Regions from separate parts of the Micromonospora echinaurantiaca genome, predicted to be linked through region 3. Evidence: riboswitches for the same ligand, from Rfam matches in the RefSeq annotation. Region 3 holds a riboswitch; each other region holds the start of a gene.
What was found. Region 3 has a riboswitch for cyclic di-AMP ahead of GA0070609_RS03995 (coiled-coil domain-containing protein). Riboswitches for the same ligand answer to the same signal wherever they lie in the genome.

Region 1 (4,058 bases), 3.4 Mb from region 3:
AGCGCGCCGAGCCGGCTGGTCCGGTCACCGAGCCGACACCGGTCGATGCCTCGCCAGCACCGCGCCACGACGCCGCGCCGGCGCCGGCCGGGTCGGTCCCGGCCGTCCGGGCCCCGCGCGCCCCGCCGCGCGTCTGATCCGCCGCGGCGGCTGACGCCCCCGCCCGCGATCCCCGGTTCCGCACCCGTCCGGCCTCGGCGTGTCCCCACGACGCCCGGACGCGGCTCCCGCTTCCGCATCCGCTTCCCCCGTGAGGTGCCGACCTTGGAGACCGTCCTCTACCACCAGTTTCTGATCGACGTGCCGCGCGCCGCGGCCATCTGGTCCGGCCTGCTCGTGCTGGCGCTGACCGTGCTCACCGTGCTGGTCGCCCGCCCCGAGCGCGCCACCGACGAGGAGCCCGCCCCGGCGGCCGCCGAGCCGGCCGAACCCGACCTCGCCGACCTGCGCCGGTACGCCGAGGAGGTGGCCGTCGCCGCGACCCGGGCGGCGCAGACCGCCCGGCGGCGGCGCGCCGACTGGCTCGCCGCGCAGGCGGAGGTGGAGCGCGCCTGGCAGGCGTACGACGAGGCGGAGACCGCCGCTCGCCGGTTCGTCGGGGCCGCTGCCCTGCCCGCCCCGCGCACCCCGCGCACGCCGGCCGAGTACGCCGCCCGGGAGCGGTGGCTGCACCACGCGGCGATGGCCGCCCATTGGCGGGGGGAGCTGTCGGCTCGGCAGTTGTCCGACGTGTTCTGCCACCGGGCTGGCTGGGACCCGCGGCGGCACCCGGTGCAGCAGGAGATCGTGCTCGCCCGGGCGGTACGCGAGCAGCGCCGGGCCGGCTACCGGCTGGCCGCCGAGCGGGAGCGGTCGGCGTGGCGGGACGCCGAGCTGGCCGCCGAGGCGGCCCGAGCCCTGGCCGCCGAGGCGTACGCCGCCGCGGCCCGGCTCCGGCCGGGCCGGCCGGAGCCGGGCCGCGTGTCGGTGCCGGCCCGTCCGGTCGCCCCGGCCCGCTGGCGTCCCGCTCGGGTTGGTTGATCGGGAAATATTCCGGTGACGCCGGTCACAGCCGGCGAGAAATCGGTCATTCGGCACGGACGGGTCGAGGCGGGTCGACAATTCCTGGACCGCACCGCACCATTGTCCGGTTGTCGCCCGGTAACGGCGTCGGAGAGGCCTGTCCCATCGAGTCACGCCAGTGCGTAACTGACCGCAAAATTGTCGGGCGGAGACAGGTTTACGCAGGTGGACAGGGGTTGGCAGGCTTCTGACCGACCAGTAATGTCGGCCCGTCTGGTGCGGTTACCGATCGCAAGAGGCGACGCCGCGCCGACCCGCCTAATCGTGATCATACGAACCGGGGAACCAATGCTCCTTTGGGGTGAATCTGCGGGCTGCGGCCCGTGGTAGGGCGTACTTCCCGCCCGAATCCGTCAGCTAACCCGGTCGGCGGCGTCGGAAGGAGTTCCATCCTCGTGCAGCACGATCCCACCCTTCGGTTGTCCCCCCGCCTCCACGGCCCCGCGGTGTCCGTACCGCTCGCCCCGATCGCGAGCTGACCGACCGGCAACCGCCCCGCCCGACATCCGGGCGTCTTCCTGAGCGGCCCACCCACCCGCGGACCAGGGGTCCGCGTGGTCGAGCCGGCCTGCCCGCCGGCACCGCCCGTGCGCCGCTCGCCCCCCGAGTCCCCGTGGAGGAACCGTGAAGCACCACCTGAAGCGCCAGTTGCGGCGCATCGCCACCGAACGCCCCTACCAGGTGGCCGCCGCCTCCGCCGCGGCCCTGGTCCTCGCCTCCGGCGCCGGCGCGCTCGCCGCCGGCACCGAGGAGGCCCCGACCTCGGCGCCGGCCCAGGCCACGGTGGCCGAACTGCGTGACGCGCCAGCCGCCGCCTCGCGTGGCGAGGCCCGGCTGGGCACCGCCCCGTCCGGCGCCGCGCCGTCCAGCGCCGCCCCCTCGGCCGCCGCCTCGTCGGCCGCGCCGAACCCGGACCTGACCCGCAAGGCGGCGCCGAAGCCGCCGTCGCGCAAGATCCTCAACTACGACTACCAGGCCCAGACGACCTTCTACAACTGCGGCCCGGCCGCCGTGCGGAACGCGCTCAGCGCCGCCGGCATCGACCGTACCCAGGACGCCCTCGGCGCCCAGCTGGGCACCACCGAGATGGGCACCAACTCCGCCAACGACACCACCCGCGTGCTCAACGCCATGGTGAAGGGCGACCCGTACCGGACCCGGATGATCTCCGGCGGGGCGGCCACCCCGGCCCAGATGGACCAGCTCCAGGCCGACGTGGTCCGGGCCATCACCGACAAGCGGGGTGTCGTGGTGAACGTCGCCGGCAGCGCGACCGACACCAACGGCGGCTGGCACTCCTTCCCCGGTGGGCACTACATCGCGGTGGTGGGCTACGACGACGACGGCCGGCTGGTGAAGATCGCCGACTCGGCGAACCCGGCGACCGCCTCGTACTGGATGACCACCATCGACCTGGCGAACTGGGCGGCTACCCGCGGCTACTCCGCCTGATCCGCACCTCCGCGCCACTGCCGTCGGGCGCCGGCTCCCCATCCGGGGGGCCGGCGCCCGACGTGTAGCGGCGGCCGGCTCTCGCCCCGGCCGTCCGACCGGTGGCACACTGCGCCCTATGGTCGACGAATCGGGTACCCGGGACGGCCGGCGGCCGCTCCTGCTGCTGCTGCACGGCATGGGCGCCACCGGCGAGGTGTGGCTGCCCTGGGCGCCGCTGCTGGAGCGCCGGTGGGCCGGCCGGTGGCTGGCCCCGGACCTGGCCGGGCACGGCTGGTCCCCGCCGCTGCCGCGGTACTCCTTCGCCGGGCTGGCCGGGCAGGTCGCCGGCGGGCTCAAGCCGGGTGACCGGCTGGTCGTGCTGGGGCACTCCCTCGGCGGCGTGGTGGGGCTGGCGCTGGCCGCGCGTACCGCCGGGCTGACGGTGGACGCGGTGGTCGGGCTCGGCATCAAGGCCGTCTGGTCACCGGCCGAACTGGACCGGGCCGCGGAGCTGGCCGCCCGCCCGGTCACCTGGTTCGCGACCCGCGACGAGGCGGCCCGCCGCTACCTGAAGGTGGCCGGGCTGACCGGACTGTTCGCCCCCGAGCATCCGGCCGTGGAGGCCGGACTGCGGCAGGTCGACGGCCGCTGGCGGCTGGCGATGGACCCGGCCGCGTTCGCGGTGGGGGAGCCGCGCCTGCCGGCCCTGCTGGCGGCGACCGACGCGCCGGTGGTGCTGGCCCGGGGCGAGCGCGACCCGATGGTCTCCGACGAGCAGCTCAAGGAGTTCGGCGTGCCGGTGGTGACGCTGCCCGGACTCGGGCACAACGCGCACGTGGAGGACCCGGAGGCGGTGCTCGCCCTGGTCGACCCGTACCGCTGATCCCCGCCGCTGCGGTTCCCGGCGGGATGAGGGTGTTGTGCCGCCATGCCCGGAGCACTCGGGATAACATGCCCGTACGTCCCGGAGTGCGCCGGGCGTCCTGTTTGTCCGGGTGATCCTTCCGCACCAACCCCAGCGGATCGTCCGGCGGTAACCCCACCACCCCTCCTGTCCACATCTGAACGACATGGCGCCGCGTCCGGACCCGGACGCGGTCGCTGTTCGACGGGAGGAAGCCCCATGGTCGGGCTGACCACAGAAGAGATTCCACCGGCGAGGCCGGTCATCGGCGAGGCCGAGATCGCGGCGGCGGTACGGGTGCTGCGCAGCGGCCGCGTCGCGCAGGGGCCGGAGGTCGCCGCGTTCGAGGAGGAGTTCGGCGAGCTGGTCGCCGGCCGGCACTGTGTCGCGGTGAACTCGGGCACCTCCGCCCTGCAGCTGACCCTGATGGCGCTCGGATTCGGCCCGGGCGACGAGGTGATCGTCCCGTCGTTCTCCTTCGCCGCCAGCGCCAACGCGATCCGGCTGGTCGGCGCCCGGCCGGTCTTCGTCGACATCGAACCCGGCAGCTTCTGCCTGGACCCGGCGGCGGTTGCCGCGGCGGTCACCCACCGCACGGTGGCGATCCTGCCGGTGCACCTCTACGGGCACCCCGCCGCGATGGACCGGATCATGGCGG
Region 2 (4,058 bases), 1.1 Mb from region 3:
GTCGCCGCCGGCCTGTCCAGCGGGTCTGCCGTGGCCGGCGCGCGGCGCGCCGTCGTGCGGCGGGGTCTGCTCAGCCATGCCTCCAACATCCCCGACCGGGGCCGCCCGCGCGGGCCAACCGCCGGGTCCGGCCCCCTGCCACCACCCCACCCGCGCACGGGCGTACGCCGGGGTCCGGTGCCCGACACCACCCCGCGCGACCAGCGACCGGATGCCGGGATGGCTACGATTCGGCACGATGGCCCTTCGGATCTCGCACCATCCGACCCGCCGCCGGGCATCGGCGCCGCCGACCGCACGGGGCCGGCCGGCCGCCGGGCCGACGGTACGTGGTCGCGTCGCCACCCTCAGGCGATCCCACCCACGATTCCGGCCGGCCCGACGGCGGCACTGAACCGACCGGCCCGCCGACACGTACCACGCCCCGGATTCGTTGGGAGACACTCAATGGGCGCCGACCACAACCGTCCCGCTCCGTCCGCCCCGCCCGGGGTGCGGCGGATCCTCGTCGCGACGGTGGTCCCGCTAGTCGTGGTCACGGTGGTCGCCGCCCTGCTGCTGTGGCCCCGCGACTCCTCCGGGGTCGACCAGGGCACCGATCCGCCCCGCTACCACGGCACCGTCACCCGCGTGCTGACCGAGGCCTGCCCGCCGACCCCGGAGACGCCGGAGGGCGGCAGCGCCGCGGGACCGTGTGGCACGGTCACCGTCAAGGTGGCCGACGGTCCGGACGCCGGCCAGGAGGTGCAGACGCCGGTGCCGAGCGGCCCCGGCGCCCCGACCGTCGCCGTGGGTGACGAGATCATCCTGGTCAAGCTGACCGACCCGGCCGACCCGACGGCGAGCAGCTACAACATCGCCGAGCACCAGCGCGGCAAGCCGCTGGTCTGGCTGGTGCTGCTCTTCGCCGCCGCCATCGTGGCGTTCGGCCGGTGGCGTGGGCTGGCCGCGCTGGCGGGCCTGGCGGCCAGCTTCGCCATCCTGCTCGCCTTCGTGCTGCCCGGGATCAGCGCCGGTGGGTCGCCGCTGCTGATCGCGATCGTCGGCGCCGCGCTCATCATGTTCGTGGTGCTGTACCTGACCCACGGGGTGACCGCGCAGACCTCGGTGGCGGTGCTCGGGACGCTCGGCAGCCTGGTGCTCACCGGGGTCCTGGGCACCCTCGCCACCGCCGCCACCCACCTCACCGGGTACGGCTCCGAGGACGCCACCACGCTGTCGATGTTCCAGGCCGACGTGGACCTGCACGGGCTGCTGCTGGCCGGGATCATCATCGGCTCGCTCGGCGTGCTCGACGACGTCACGGTGACCCAGGCCGCCACGGTCACCGAACTGGCGCACGCCAACCCAGGCCTGTCCCGGCTCCAGCTCTACCGCGCGGCGACCCGGGTCGGCCGGGCGCACATCGCCTCGACGGTGAACACCATCGTGCTGGCGTACGCGGGCGCGTCGCTGCCGCTGCTGCTCCTGCTCACCGCGGACTCCCGGTCGGTGACCCAGATCCTGACCAGCGAGTTCCTCGCCCAGGAGATCGTCCGCAGCGCGGTCGCCACGCTCGGGCTGATCGCCGCCGTGCCGCTGACCACCGCGCTCGCCGCGCTGGTGACCACGGCCGGCCGCGCCGCCGCGCGTACCGCCGACGGCGACGGCGACGGCGGTGCCGGCGACGAGCCGTCGCGTACCCCGGAAGGTTCCCGGCCGGTCCCGGACCGGGCCGAGGCGCTGCGGGCGCTGACCGCGCCGCGTGCCGGAAACACGTCCTCCGCCACCTCCAGCGGGTGGCCCGATCCGGACAGGAGCACGGACGCCACATGGTGAGACTCCGTAGCGTGACCGTCCAGGCCGGCGAGCTTGATAAACGCGTCACTGGTCACCGTCCGCCGTTACGAAATAACGCATTTAGTCGGCTTCGGGACGTAGATCCACCGGTGGACTCTCGGGTAACCTCGCTGCCGGTCACCGCCGAAGGCGCGCAGCGGCGCCTGCGGTGCCGCCGCCCAATCGCCGCCAGGCGAGCCGGGGACCCAGGTACGTGGGGTGAGTCCGCGACAGCGGTAGGGGCCACTTCCGCCCCGAACCCGTCAGCTAACCCGGTCGGCGGTCGACGGAAGGGAACACTGTGACGGCACCCCTACGCCGCTGGTTGACACCTGTGGTGGCCGTGTTCGCCGCCTTGGCCGTCCTTGCCGGGCCCCTCCCGGCGTCGGCCGCACCCAGCACCCCCAAGCCCTCGGGACACGAGGACGGCGACTCGAAGTTGATCACGGACGTGATCGAGTCGACCAACCGGAACTACTCCCAGGCGAAGTCCCGGCTGGAGAAGTCCAAGAAGCGCCAGCTGGAACTCGCGCTCGAGGTCGACCGGGCCCAGGCCGAGCTGAACGCACTCGCCCCGCAGGTCAGCCAGCTCGCCACCCAGTCGTACCGGACGGGACGCATCGGGGCCGTGGCCCTGCTGCTGGAGGCCAACAGCCCCGACACGTTCGTCGAGCGAGCCACCGCCCTGGACGAGCTGAACATGGTCAACGCCAAGAAGCTCGCCGAGATCAACGAGGTGAAGACCCGCGCCGAGCAGGCGAAGCTGGCGCTCGAGGCGGAGATCCGCGAGCAGCAGAAGCAGACCAACCTGATGGCCAAGAACAAGCGCGACGCGGAGAAGGCGCTGGCCCTGGTGGGTGGGTTGGGCTTCACCGGCGGCCTGGTGTCGGCCACCTCGCCGGTCGCCCGGATCGCCCCAGGCCGCACCGCCGACGGCGACTGGAAGGCCGAGTCGTGCAGCCAGAACGACCCGACCACCTCCGGCTGCATCACGCCCCGGACGCTGCACATGTACAAGGAGGTCAAGCGGGCCGGGTTCAACCGGTTCGTCGGCTGCTACCGCCCCGGTGGCCCCTGGGAGCACCCGAAGGGCCGGGCCTGCGACTGGTCGCTGCAGCGGAGCGGCTTCTCCCCCTGGCACAACAAGGACACCCGAATGTACGGCAACAACCTCGCCGCGTTCCTGATCCGGAACGCGGACCGGCTGGGCGTCTACTACGTGATCTGGAACCGGCAGATCTGGTTCCCGGCGACCGGCTGGAAGTCGTACAGCGGGCCGTCGAACCACACCGACCACGTGCACGTCTCGCTGCTGTAGCGACAGCCTGAGACCGCGCGACGCGAGGGCCGTTCCCGGTGGGACGGCCCTCGCACCGTCTTCGGCGACGGCGTGCGGTCAGGCGGCGGCCGGGGTCGGGTCCGCCGCCGGGTCGGGCAGGTCGCCGGCGGCGGTCACCGTCCGCACCTCACCGGCGGCCAGCCGGTACGACATCCCGACCACCGCGCAGCGCCCGGCGGCCACCTCGGCGGCCAGTACGGCCGAGCTGCCCAGCATCGCCTCGACGGTGTGCGCGATGTGGATGTCGACGATCCCGTCCACGTCGGTCACCCCGGCGGCCTCGGCCCGGCGCAGGCTGGGCATCATGGCGTCCACCACCGCCCGCAGGTGACCGGCCGGGGAGGTGTCCGTCTCCGCCGCCGTCTTCGCCGCCTGCACCGCGCCGCACGAGTCGTGCCCGAGCACGACCACCAGCGGCGTGCCGAGGACGGTCACCGCGTACTCGACGCTGCCGAGCACCTCGGGGCCGGTGGTGTGCCCGGCGGTCCGGACCACGAAGAGGTCACCGAGACCACGGTCGAAGATGATCTCGGCGGCCAGCCGGGAGTCGGAGCAGCCCACGATCACCGCGAACGGGTGCTGCCCGTCGGCGACCGCGGCACGGTGCCCGGCGTCCTGATTGGGATGGCGCGGGATTCCGGTGACGAATCTCCGGTTGCCGGCGGACAACTCGGCCAGCGCCTGCGCCGGGGTGATCGACGTGACCGCCGGCCCCGTCGACTCCCGTGGCGGACCCGGCTGGGCGCCGGGCGAACCGAGACGGCTCATCCCCTCACCTCGTCCCTCGACGTACGTGACCTGGGCAATCCCGGCCGACGTCGGACGCGGGCTGCCACCACGGTCACACTCTGCGCAAGATACGTCAAGATATGCGTGATATGCATTTCATGTATTCCAGAAC
Region 3 (4,058 bases):
TCCGCCGGTCCGCCCCGCGAGCCCGCCCGGGCGTTGCCAGGCGTCCCCGCGGTGGGCGACGATCGTCCGACCAGTGACGGTGGGGAGACGGTGTGCTCAAGCGGGATTCCTTCAGTTACACCGTCCAGGCCCGCTGCCCGGTGGCGGAGGCGGCGGCGCTGCTCGCGGACCCGACCCGGCAGGTGGAGCTGCACCCGCTGATCGTCCGGGTCCGGCGGGTGCGGACCCGCCGCGGCGCCCGGGCCAGCTACGCGATCACCGACCGGCTGGCCGCCGGGCCGCTACGCTTTCCGGTCACCTACCGGGCGGACGTGCTGGTCGCCGACGCCGATGAGATCGTCACGGTCGCGCGGCAGTGGCCCGCCACCACGGTGCGCAACCGCACCCGGCTGGGGGTCGAACCGGACGGGGTCCGGATCGACGTGGAGATCACGCTGACCGCGCCGGCGCCGCTGTTCGGCTACGCCTTCCGGCAGGCCCGCTCGGCCCACCTGGGGCTGGCCGCCCGGCTCGGCGCGCTGCTCGACCGCGGCCCGGCCGACCCGCCGGCCCCCGGCTGAGCGCCCGGGCCGCGGCCGGGCCCGGTGCCGGGGATCAGCGGGCCGCCGCCGTGGTCGGGCGCCGCGCGGGCGTGCCGGTGGCCCGCCGCAGCCGGCCCCACGGTTTGTACGTGGAGAGCACGGTCGCCACGATCAGCAGGGTGGTGGAGACGGACGGGGCGACCACCAGGTCGATCCGGTCCCGCACCGGGAACGCCGCCCCGGCCTCCCCGGCGTGCCGCAGCGTCGGGCTGAGCTGGAACAGCACCAGCCCGGTCATCACGGTGGTGAGCAGGAACTTGACCAGCACCCAGCGGTGCCGCAGCAGGCCCCACGGGGTGAGCAGGGCGCTGGCCACGCCGACCAGCCAGACGGCCACGCTCAGCGGGGCGAAGAGCACGGTGCCGACCAGAGCGGAGATCGGGTAGACCGCTGCCGGGTCGGCGCCGCGCAGCACGGCGACGCCGAGCGCGAGCAGGACGAGGTCGACGCCGAGCCAGCCGAGCGAGGTGACCAGGTGCAGGGTGAGCAGGGCCTTGCGGGCGGGAGGCGAGAGTCGGCTCATACCGGACGATGCTGCCGCCGTACCGGGCCCGGGTCGTCGGGCCGCTGACGACACCCGGCCTACGTCCGGGGGCGTAGCGCCGGGCGTGGCGCCCGCTGCGTCCGGCGTACCCCGGTGACCCGCCCGCCGTGGACGGGTCACCGGGGCCGGGGTCAGTACACCGACAGGTGCACGTGGTTGGTGTGGTCGCTGGACGGGTCGCCACCCGCCCCGCTGTACGACTTCCACCCGCTGCTGGGCAGCCAGATCTGCCGGTACCAGATCACGTAGAGCACGGCGAGCCGGTCGGCGTTCCTGATGAAGAACGCGGCCAGGTTGTTGCCGTACGTCTTGTCCCCGCCGGTGGCGTCCCCGCCGAAGCCGTTCTTCTGCGCCGCGAAGTCGCAGGCCCGGCCCTTCGGGTGCTCACCGGAGCCACCCGAGCGGTAGCAGGAGACGTACCGGGTGAAGCCGGCCGCCTTGGCCTGGTTCAGCGCGTGCAGGGTGCGCGGGGTGATGCAGCCGTTGGCCGGCGTCGGGTCGTTGACGCTGCACGACTCGGACGGCCAGGAGCCGTCGGCATTGCGCGGGGCCGGCTTGGCCGTCGCGCTGGAGGTGCCCCGGTTGGAGGTGTCGCCGGAGGCCTTCGCGTTGGCCACGGTCAGCGCCCGCTCGGCCTGCTCCTTGCGCTTGGCCATCAGGGTGACCTGCTTGCGCTGCTCGCGGATCTCGCCGTCCAGGGCGAGCTTGGTCCGGTTGGCCTCGTCGCGGGTCTCCTGGAGGTTGCGCAGCGCCCGGTCCTCGTTGGCGGCGACCGCGTCGAGCGCGGCGGCGCGGTCCATGAAGCCCTCCGGGGAACTGCTGTTGAGCAGCGCGGACGCCGTGCCGAGCCGGCCGGCACGGTACGCCACGCCGGCGATCTCGCCGACCTTGCTGGTGCGCTCGGCCAGCTCGCGCTCGGTGGCCTGGAGCTGGACGCCCAGTTCCTTCTGCCGCTTGACCGACTTGTCCAGGGCCGCCTTCGCGTCCAGGTAGCCCTTGCTGGCCGCCTCCAGCTGGGCGCGCAGGGCGGGGGTGCCGCCCTCGGAGTCCTGGCCGGGTGCGGCGGCGAGCAGGCCGGCGGTGGGCGCGGTGGCGCCGGCCGGTGCGGTGGTGACCGGCGCGATGGCGACGCCGACGGCGAGAGTGGTGACGATCAGTGCCGCCATCCGGGCGGCGGTACGTCGTACAGGTGCCACTACTGGCATGCAGGTGTCCTTCCGTCAGCCGCCGACCGGGTTAGCTGACGGGTTCGGGACGGAAGATCCCTACCGCTGACGCGGATGCACCCCAGGAACATGGTTCCCCGGCTCGCCTCGTCGGGCGATTAGGCGGCGGCCACCGCCGGCACCGGTGCGTGCCGCCTGGCGGAGGCCGGAACAGAGCCTACCGGTGCCACTGTGACCCGTGCAGCGGATGTGACTGAGGGTGTCCTAGTGGTCACTCGAAAATCCGGCATAAGCGCACGATACACACCCAGATTTAAGGTTGTGCTCATTACCACTCAACCGACCCGCAGGCCCCAGGCGCCGCTCCGGGCTCGATCTGCAACGTGGCGTGCTCGATCCGGAAGTCCTCGTGCAGGGCGGTGCGCGCCGCCGCGAGCACCCGACCGACGTCCGCGCCGGGTGCCATGGTCAGGTGTGCCGAGGCCACCTCCATGCCCGAGGTGAGCGTCCAGACGTGCAGGTCGTGTACGCCGGCCACGCCGGGCACCGCGGCCAGCCGGTCGTGCACCGCGGTGACCTGGAGGTGCTCCGGGGCGGCCTGCACCAGGATGCGCAGCGCGGCCCGCCCGAGCCGCCAGGTGCGGGGCAGGATGAACAGGCCGATGCCGACCGCCACCAGCGGGTCCGCCCACCACCAGTCGGTGACCGCGATCAGCAGCGCCGCCCCGATCACGCCGAGCGAGCCGAGCAGGTCGCCGAGCACCTCCAGGTACGCCCCGCGCACGTTGATGCTCTCCCGGGCGCCGGAGCGCAGCAGCGCGAAGGCGGCCACGTTGGCGAGCAGGCCGAGTAGGGCCACCACCAGCATCGGGCCGGCCAGCACCTCGGGCGGGTCGCCGAACCGGCGTACCGCCTCGATCACCACGTAGACCGCGACGCCGGAGAGCAGCACGGCGTTGGCCAGCGCGGCCAGCACCTCCAGCCGGTAGAGCCCGAAGGTGCGCTGCGGGTCGCCGGTCGTCCGCCGGGTGGCGGTGATCGCGGCGAGGGCCATCCCGATGCCGAGCACGTCGGTGAACATGTGCCCGGCGTCGGAGAGCAGGGCCAGCGAGCCGGTGCGGAAGGCGGCCACCGCCTCCACCACCATCAGCGCGGTGAGCAGGCCGAAAGCGGCCCAGAGCCGGCCCCGGTGGTGGTGGGCCGCGTTCACCGCCGACCCGTGGTGGTGGTCATGACCTGCGCCCACGCGAACACCCTCCGCCGCCCGTCCGGACCCGGTCAAATATATGCTCACATAGCTATGTATGCAACTGTCGGGTGACCGCCACCGGCGCCGGGGCGCCACGACGCCCGGGCTCAGCCGGTCGGGTCGATGGTGGTCAGCCGCTGGGTGGCCCGGGAGAGCGCCACGTACAGGGTGCGTACTCCGGAGCCCCGGTCGGCGCGGATCTCGCTCGGCCCGACCAGCACCACCCCGTCGTACTCCATGCCCTTGGCCTCCAGGCTGGTCACCACCTGGAGCCGGGGCGCGCCCAGCCCGCCCAGCCAGCCGGCGACCTCGGCCCGGCGCGGCACCGGGGTGATCACGCCGACCGTCCCCTCCACCTCGGCGAGCAGCGCGGAGGCCGCCTCCACCACGGCGGTCTCCAGCTCCGCGGCCGGCACCACCAGCTCGACCGGGTCGACCCCGGTGGAGCGGACCGCGGTGGGCAGTGGCAGGTCGGGATAGAGCCGGCGGATCTCCGTCGCCGCCACCGCGAAGATCTC
Region 4 (4,058 bases), 1.6 Mb from region 3:
CGGATAACCGTCCAGTCGCCCGGGGACGACCCGTCGAAGGTGACGGCCCGGTAGTACTCGCTCGGCAGGACACCGCCCACCGCGTACCGCTGGCCTGCGGCGAGCGTGTACTGCAACGGGGTGATCGCCTGGTACGGCACCCCGGTCGGGTAGGCGTCCCGCTCCGGGTAGCCCCGCCCGTAGACCGGGATGGTGGCCTTGCCGGGCTTCGGCGTCACTACGAAGCCGGTTGCCCACTTCGCGGTACGCGCCGACGCCGGGTTGTGGAACCAGGCCTTCTGGCCGAGGTACCAGATCGCCGTCCAGTCACCGCGTACCTCGGCCACCGCGTACGTCTGGCCGGCCGACGCCCGGGCGCTGTGGTCCGGGACGTACATGGTGCCCGGCGATCCGTCCGGGTGCTCGCCGAGGTCGACGGCGAGCGGCGCGTCGTGGCTCGGCGCGGTGCGCAGCAGCACCGCCGACGAGCCGCGTAGCGGGCAGGGGTCGGTGACCGGCGGCGGCGGGTTCGGCACCCCCGGGGGCTGCCGCGAGCAGCCGGTGAACGCCGGCTGGTTGTCGGCGAACTCGGGGTCGATGGTCACCAGCCCGGTGTGCGCCGTGCCGGTGGTCCGGAACGGCGCCTTGAGCAGGTCGAAGTAGTGCGACCAGTCCCAGTACGGCCCCGGGTCCCAGTGCATCCCGGCGACGGTCGACGGCACGGTGCCCGGGACGTTGTCGTGCCCGATGATGTGGTGCCGGTCGAGCGGGATGTTGAACCGCAGCGCCAGGTGCCGGACCAGCTTGGCCGAGGTGCGGTACATCGCCTCGGTGTACCAGGTGCCGTGCCCGGCGAAGCCCTCGTGCTCCAGGCCGATGGACTTGGCGTTGACGTACCAGTTGCCGGCGTGCCAGCCGACGTCCTTGGCCTTGATGTGCTGGGCGATGTGGCCGTCCACCGAGCGCAGCGTGTAGTGCCAGCCGACGTAGTCGGCCCGTTTCACCAGGCCGACGCTCGGCCAGAAGTAGCCCTCGGTGTCGTGGATGACGATGTACTCGATCTTCTGCTGGGCTGGCCGGTTGCCCAGGTCGTGGTTGCCGTAGTCGCCGGCGCCCGGGCCGTACTTCTCGTACGGGGCCGGGATCCACTCGCAGCCGAGGCCGACCGGGCACTCCAGCCCGTCGGGCCGCTCGCCGCGCCGCAGCCCGAGCTGGTGCAGCGTCGAGGTGTCCGGGTTGACCTCCCGCGCGGCGAGGGTCACCCGGTACCCGTCGTCGGTGGTCCGGCTCGCGCCCTCGCGGAGCTGCCCGTACACCTCGTCGGCGAAGGCGGCTGCGGTGTCCTCGGCGCCGGCGCCGGAGTAGCGGGCCACCGCGGCGTACCAGGCCGCCGGGTCGCTGGCCGCGTCGACCGGGCCACCCAGTTCCCGCTGGTACGCGGCGAGCAGCGCCGCTCCGCCACGGATGTTCGCGGTCGGGTCGGAGCGCAGCGCCTCCTCGCTGGCGCCGGTGAGCGCGGCGGCGGCCTGGAGGGTCTGCAGCGCGGCGTCGCCGAGAGCGGCCGGTGCCAACTCGCTGACGGCGGGCGCGGCGACGGTCAGCGGCCGTGCCTCGTCACCGCGCGGGTCCTCGCCCTCGTCGATGTGGCCACCGGCGGGCTGGGCGGTGACGTGGGCGGCGTCGGTGAGGTGCATCGGACCGTAGCCGCCACTGGTGCTCGGGTTGCCGGGATGGGTGTCCCAGCGCGACTCGAGGTACGACACGGCGAGCAGGACGCTCTCCGGCACGCCGAACTCGGCGGCCGCGGCGGCGTACTGCTGCTGCCGGTCGAGGGGCTCGGCGGCGGCCGGAGCGGCGGTGAACGGGGTGACCGCCAGGGCGAGCGTCGCGGCGGCGGCGAGCAGGGTGCGCCTGCTCCTCGATCTCGTGGATCTCGTGGATCTCGTGGACCTTGTGGACCTTGTGGACAACTGCATCGGACCCCCTGGTCAGACGGGTGGACGATGCGGCCACCTTCACCCCGGGCCGGGCCTGTCGTCAATACCTTTCCATGTATCAACTCCTAAGGAAGAAAACCTTCGACGCGTCCCGGCGAGAACCGTCGATCGCCGGGGCGTACGGAGTGTCACGGCGACACGGGTTGCGGATTGATAACGACCGTCTCTACTCTGGTCATTCGTCGGCCCGGCAACAGGTCCGTCCAACCCGGGCGGTAACGGTCCGACACCGCCGAATCGCTCGCGAGCGAACCGGGGAACCAGGTAACCCGGGGTGAATCCGCAGCCACTGCGGTAGGGCGTCCCCTTCCCGCCCGAACCCGTCAGCTAACCCGGTAGGCGGTCTGGGAAGAAGGAGTACGGAGCCCGGTGGCACACCATGCCCCGCGGCCACCGTCGGCACGGTCGGCGTACGCCGGCCCGGCGACGGCTGCGCCGCGTTCACGCTGGTCCCGCTTCACCACCGCACTCGCCGCCCTGGTCGGCTTCGCCGCCGTCCTGACCGGCGGCGCCACGGCGGCCCACGCCGAACCCACCGTCGCCGAGATCGAGCGCCAGATCGACGAGGACTGGAACAAGCTCGAACCGATCATCGAACGGCACAACGCCACCCGCCAGGACCTGGCCGCCAAGCGGAAGCAGGCCGACGCCCTGGCCGCCCAGATCAAACCGCTCCAGGCCCAGGTCGACGAGGCGATGGAGAAGGTCAGCGCGCTGGCCGTCCGCGCCTACAAGGGCGAGAACGTGCTCACCATCAACGCCCTGCTGGGCAGTCGCTCGCCGGGCGAGGTGGTCGGGCAGCTCGAAATGCTCGACCGGTTCGCCGACCGCCAGCAGCAGGACGTGCGACAGGTCGCCGACCTGCGCGACCAACTGGCCGCCAAGAAGGCGCCGCTTGACGAGATGGTCGCCCAGCTCGCCCAGGTCGAGGCGCAGCTGGCGGCGAAGAAGAAGCAGATCAACGCCGAGATCGACCGGCTGCAGAAGCTGCGGATCAAGGTGTACGGCAACGGCGGCGGCGGGCCGCTGCGTCCCGCCCCCTGCCCGGCCAGCTATCCGGGCGGCGCGGCGGGGGTGGCGGTCAAGTTCGCCTGCGCCCAGATCGGCAAGCCGTACGTCTGGGGCGCCGAGGGCCCGAACTCGTACGACTGTTCCGGGCTGATGCTGGCCGCCTGGGCCAAGGCCGGGGTCTCGCTGCCGCACAACGCCGCGCAGCAGCGCGGAGTCACCAAGACGGTCAGCCGGGGCGAGCTGCGCCCGGGTGACCTGGTCTTCTACTACGCCGACCTGCACCACGTCGGCATGTACGTCGGCGGCGGCTGGGTGGTGCACGCCTCCCGGGCCGGGGTGCCGATCAAGATGAAGAAGGTCGACGACGGCCCGATCCACAGCTACGGCAGGCCGGGCTGACCGCGTACCACCGAAAAGGGCCCGCTCCGGCGTCGGAGCGGGCCCTTTCCTGCTGCGTCAGCGGGTCGGCCAGGTGCGCCACTGCTGCCAGGAGCGGCTCGGCGTCGGGCCGCGCTGCCCCTGGTAGCGGGAGCCGTAGACGGCCGAGCCGTACGGGTGCTCGGCCGGTGAGGAGAGCCGGAAGATGCAGAGCTGACCGATCTTCATGCCCGGCCAGAGGGTGATCGGCAGGTTCGCCACGTTGGAGAGCTCCAGCGTCACGTGGCCGGAGAAGCCCGGGTCGATGAAGCCGGCGGTGGAGTGGGTGAGCAGGCCCAGCCGGCCCAGGCTCGACTTGCCCTCCAGCCGGCCGGCGAGCTGGTCGCCGAGCGAGATCACCTCGAGCGTGGAGGCGAGCACGAACTCGCCCGGGTGCAGCACGAACGGCTCGCCGTCGGGCACCTCGACCACCGAGGTCAGCTCGTCCTGCTGCTGCGCCGGGTCGATGTGCGTGTAGAGGTGGTTGTTGAAGACCCGGAACAGCTTGTCCAGGCGTACGTCGATGCTGGACGGCTGCACCAGCGTGGGCTCGAACGGCTCCAGCGCCAGGGCGCCCGCCTTGATCTCGGAGACCAGGTCGCGGTCGGAGAGCAGCATCGGAACACCATAGCGAAGCCGCCCGGGTGACCTGCG

Region 1: it holds a riboswitch for cyclic di-AMP, as region 3 does, so the genes downstream of both, GA0070609_RS19025 (C39 family peptidase) here and GA0070609_RS03995 (coiled-coil domain-containing protein) in region 3, are expected to answer to the same signal.
Region 2: it holds a riboswitch for cyclic di-AMP, as region 3 does, so the genes downstream of both, GA0070609_RS31665 (coiled-coil domain-containing protein) here and GA0070609_RS03995 (coiled-coil domain-containing protein) in region 3, are expected to answer to the same signal.
Region 4: it holds a riboswitch for cyclic di-AMP, as region 3 does, so the genes downstream of both, GA0070609_RS29285 (C40 family peptidase) here and GA0070609_RS03995 (coiled-coil domain-containing protein) in region 3, are expected to answer to the same signal.

What each region holds. Positions count from the first base shown of each region.
Region 1 is NZ_LT607750.1:4,229,366-4,233,423, reverse strand. It holds gene GA0070609_RS19035 (hypothetical protein) at 1-137, shown strand, start outside; gene GA0070609_RS19030 (hypothetical protein) at 256-1,020, shown strand; cyclic di-AMP (ydaO/yuaA leader) riboswitch at 1,308-1,449, shown strand; gene GA0070609_RS19025 (C39 family peptidase) at 1,687-2,514, shown strand; gene GA0070609_RS19020 (alpha/beta fold hydrolase) at 2,633-3,379, shown strand; gene GA0070609_RS19015 (DegT/DnrJ/EryC1/StrS family aminotransferase) at 3,620-4,058, shown strand, end outside.
Region 2 is NZ_LT607750.1:6,952,199-6,956,256, reverse strand. It holds gene GA0070609_RS31675 (copper-translocating P-type ATPase) at 1-78, opposite strand, end outside; gene GA0070609_RS31670 (YibE/F family protein) at 448-1,818, shown strand; cyclic di-AMP (ydaO/yuaA leader) riboswitch at 1,985-2,115, shown strand; gene GA0070609_RS31665 (coiled-coil domain-containing protein) at 2,120-3,136, shown strand; gene GA0070609_RS31660 (carbonic anhydrase) at 3,215-3,925, opposite strand.
Region 3 is NZ_LT607750.1:854,767-858,824, forward strand. It holds gene GA0070609_RS03985 (hypothetical protein) at 93-560, shown strand; gene GA0070609_RS03990 (DUF2269 domain-containing protein) at 595-1,104, opposite strand; gene GA0070609_RS03995 (coiled-coil domain-containing protein) at 1,257-2,330, opposite strand; cyclic di-AMP (ydaO/yuaA leader) riboswitch at 2,335-2,466, opposite strand; gene GA0070609_RS04000 (cation diffusion facilitator family transporter) at 2,620-3,537, opposite strand; gene GA0070609_RS04005 (HelD family protein) at 3,648-4,058, opposite strand, start outside.
Region 4 is NZ_LT607750.1:6,453,277-6,457,334, forward strand. It holds gene GA0070609_RS29280 (N-acetylmuramoyl-L-alanine amidase) at 1-1,955, opposite strand, end outside; cyclic di-AMP (ydaO/yuaA leader) riboswitch at 2,197-2,333, shown strand; gene GA0070609_RS29285 (C40 family peptidase) at 2,346-3,386, shown strand; gene dcd (dCTP deaminase) at 3,444-4,022, opposite strand.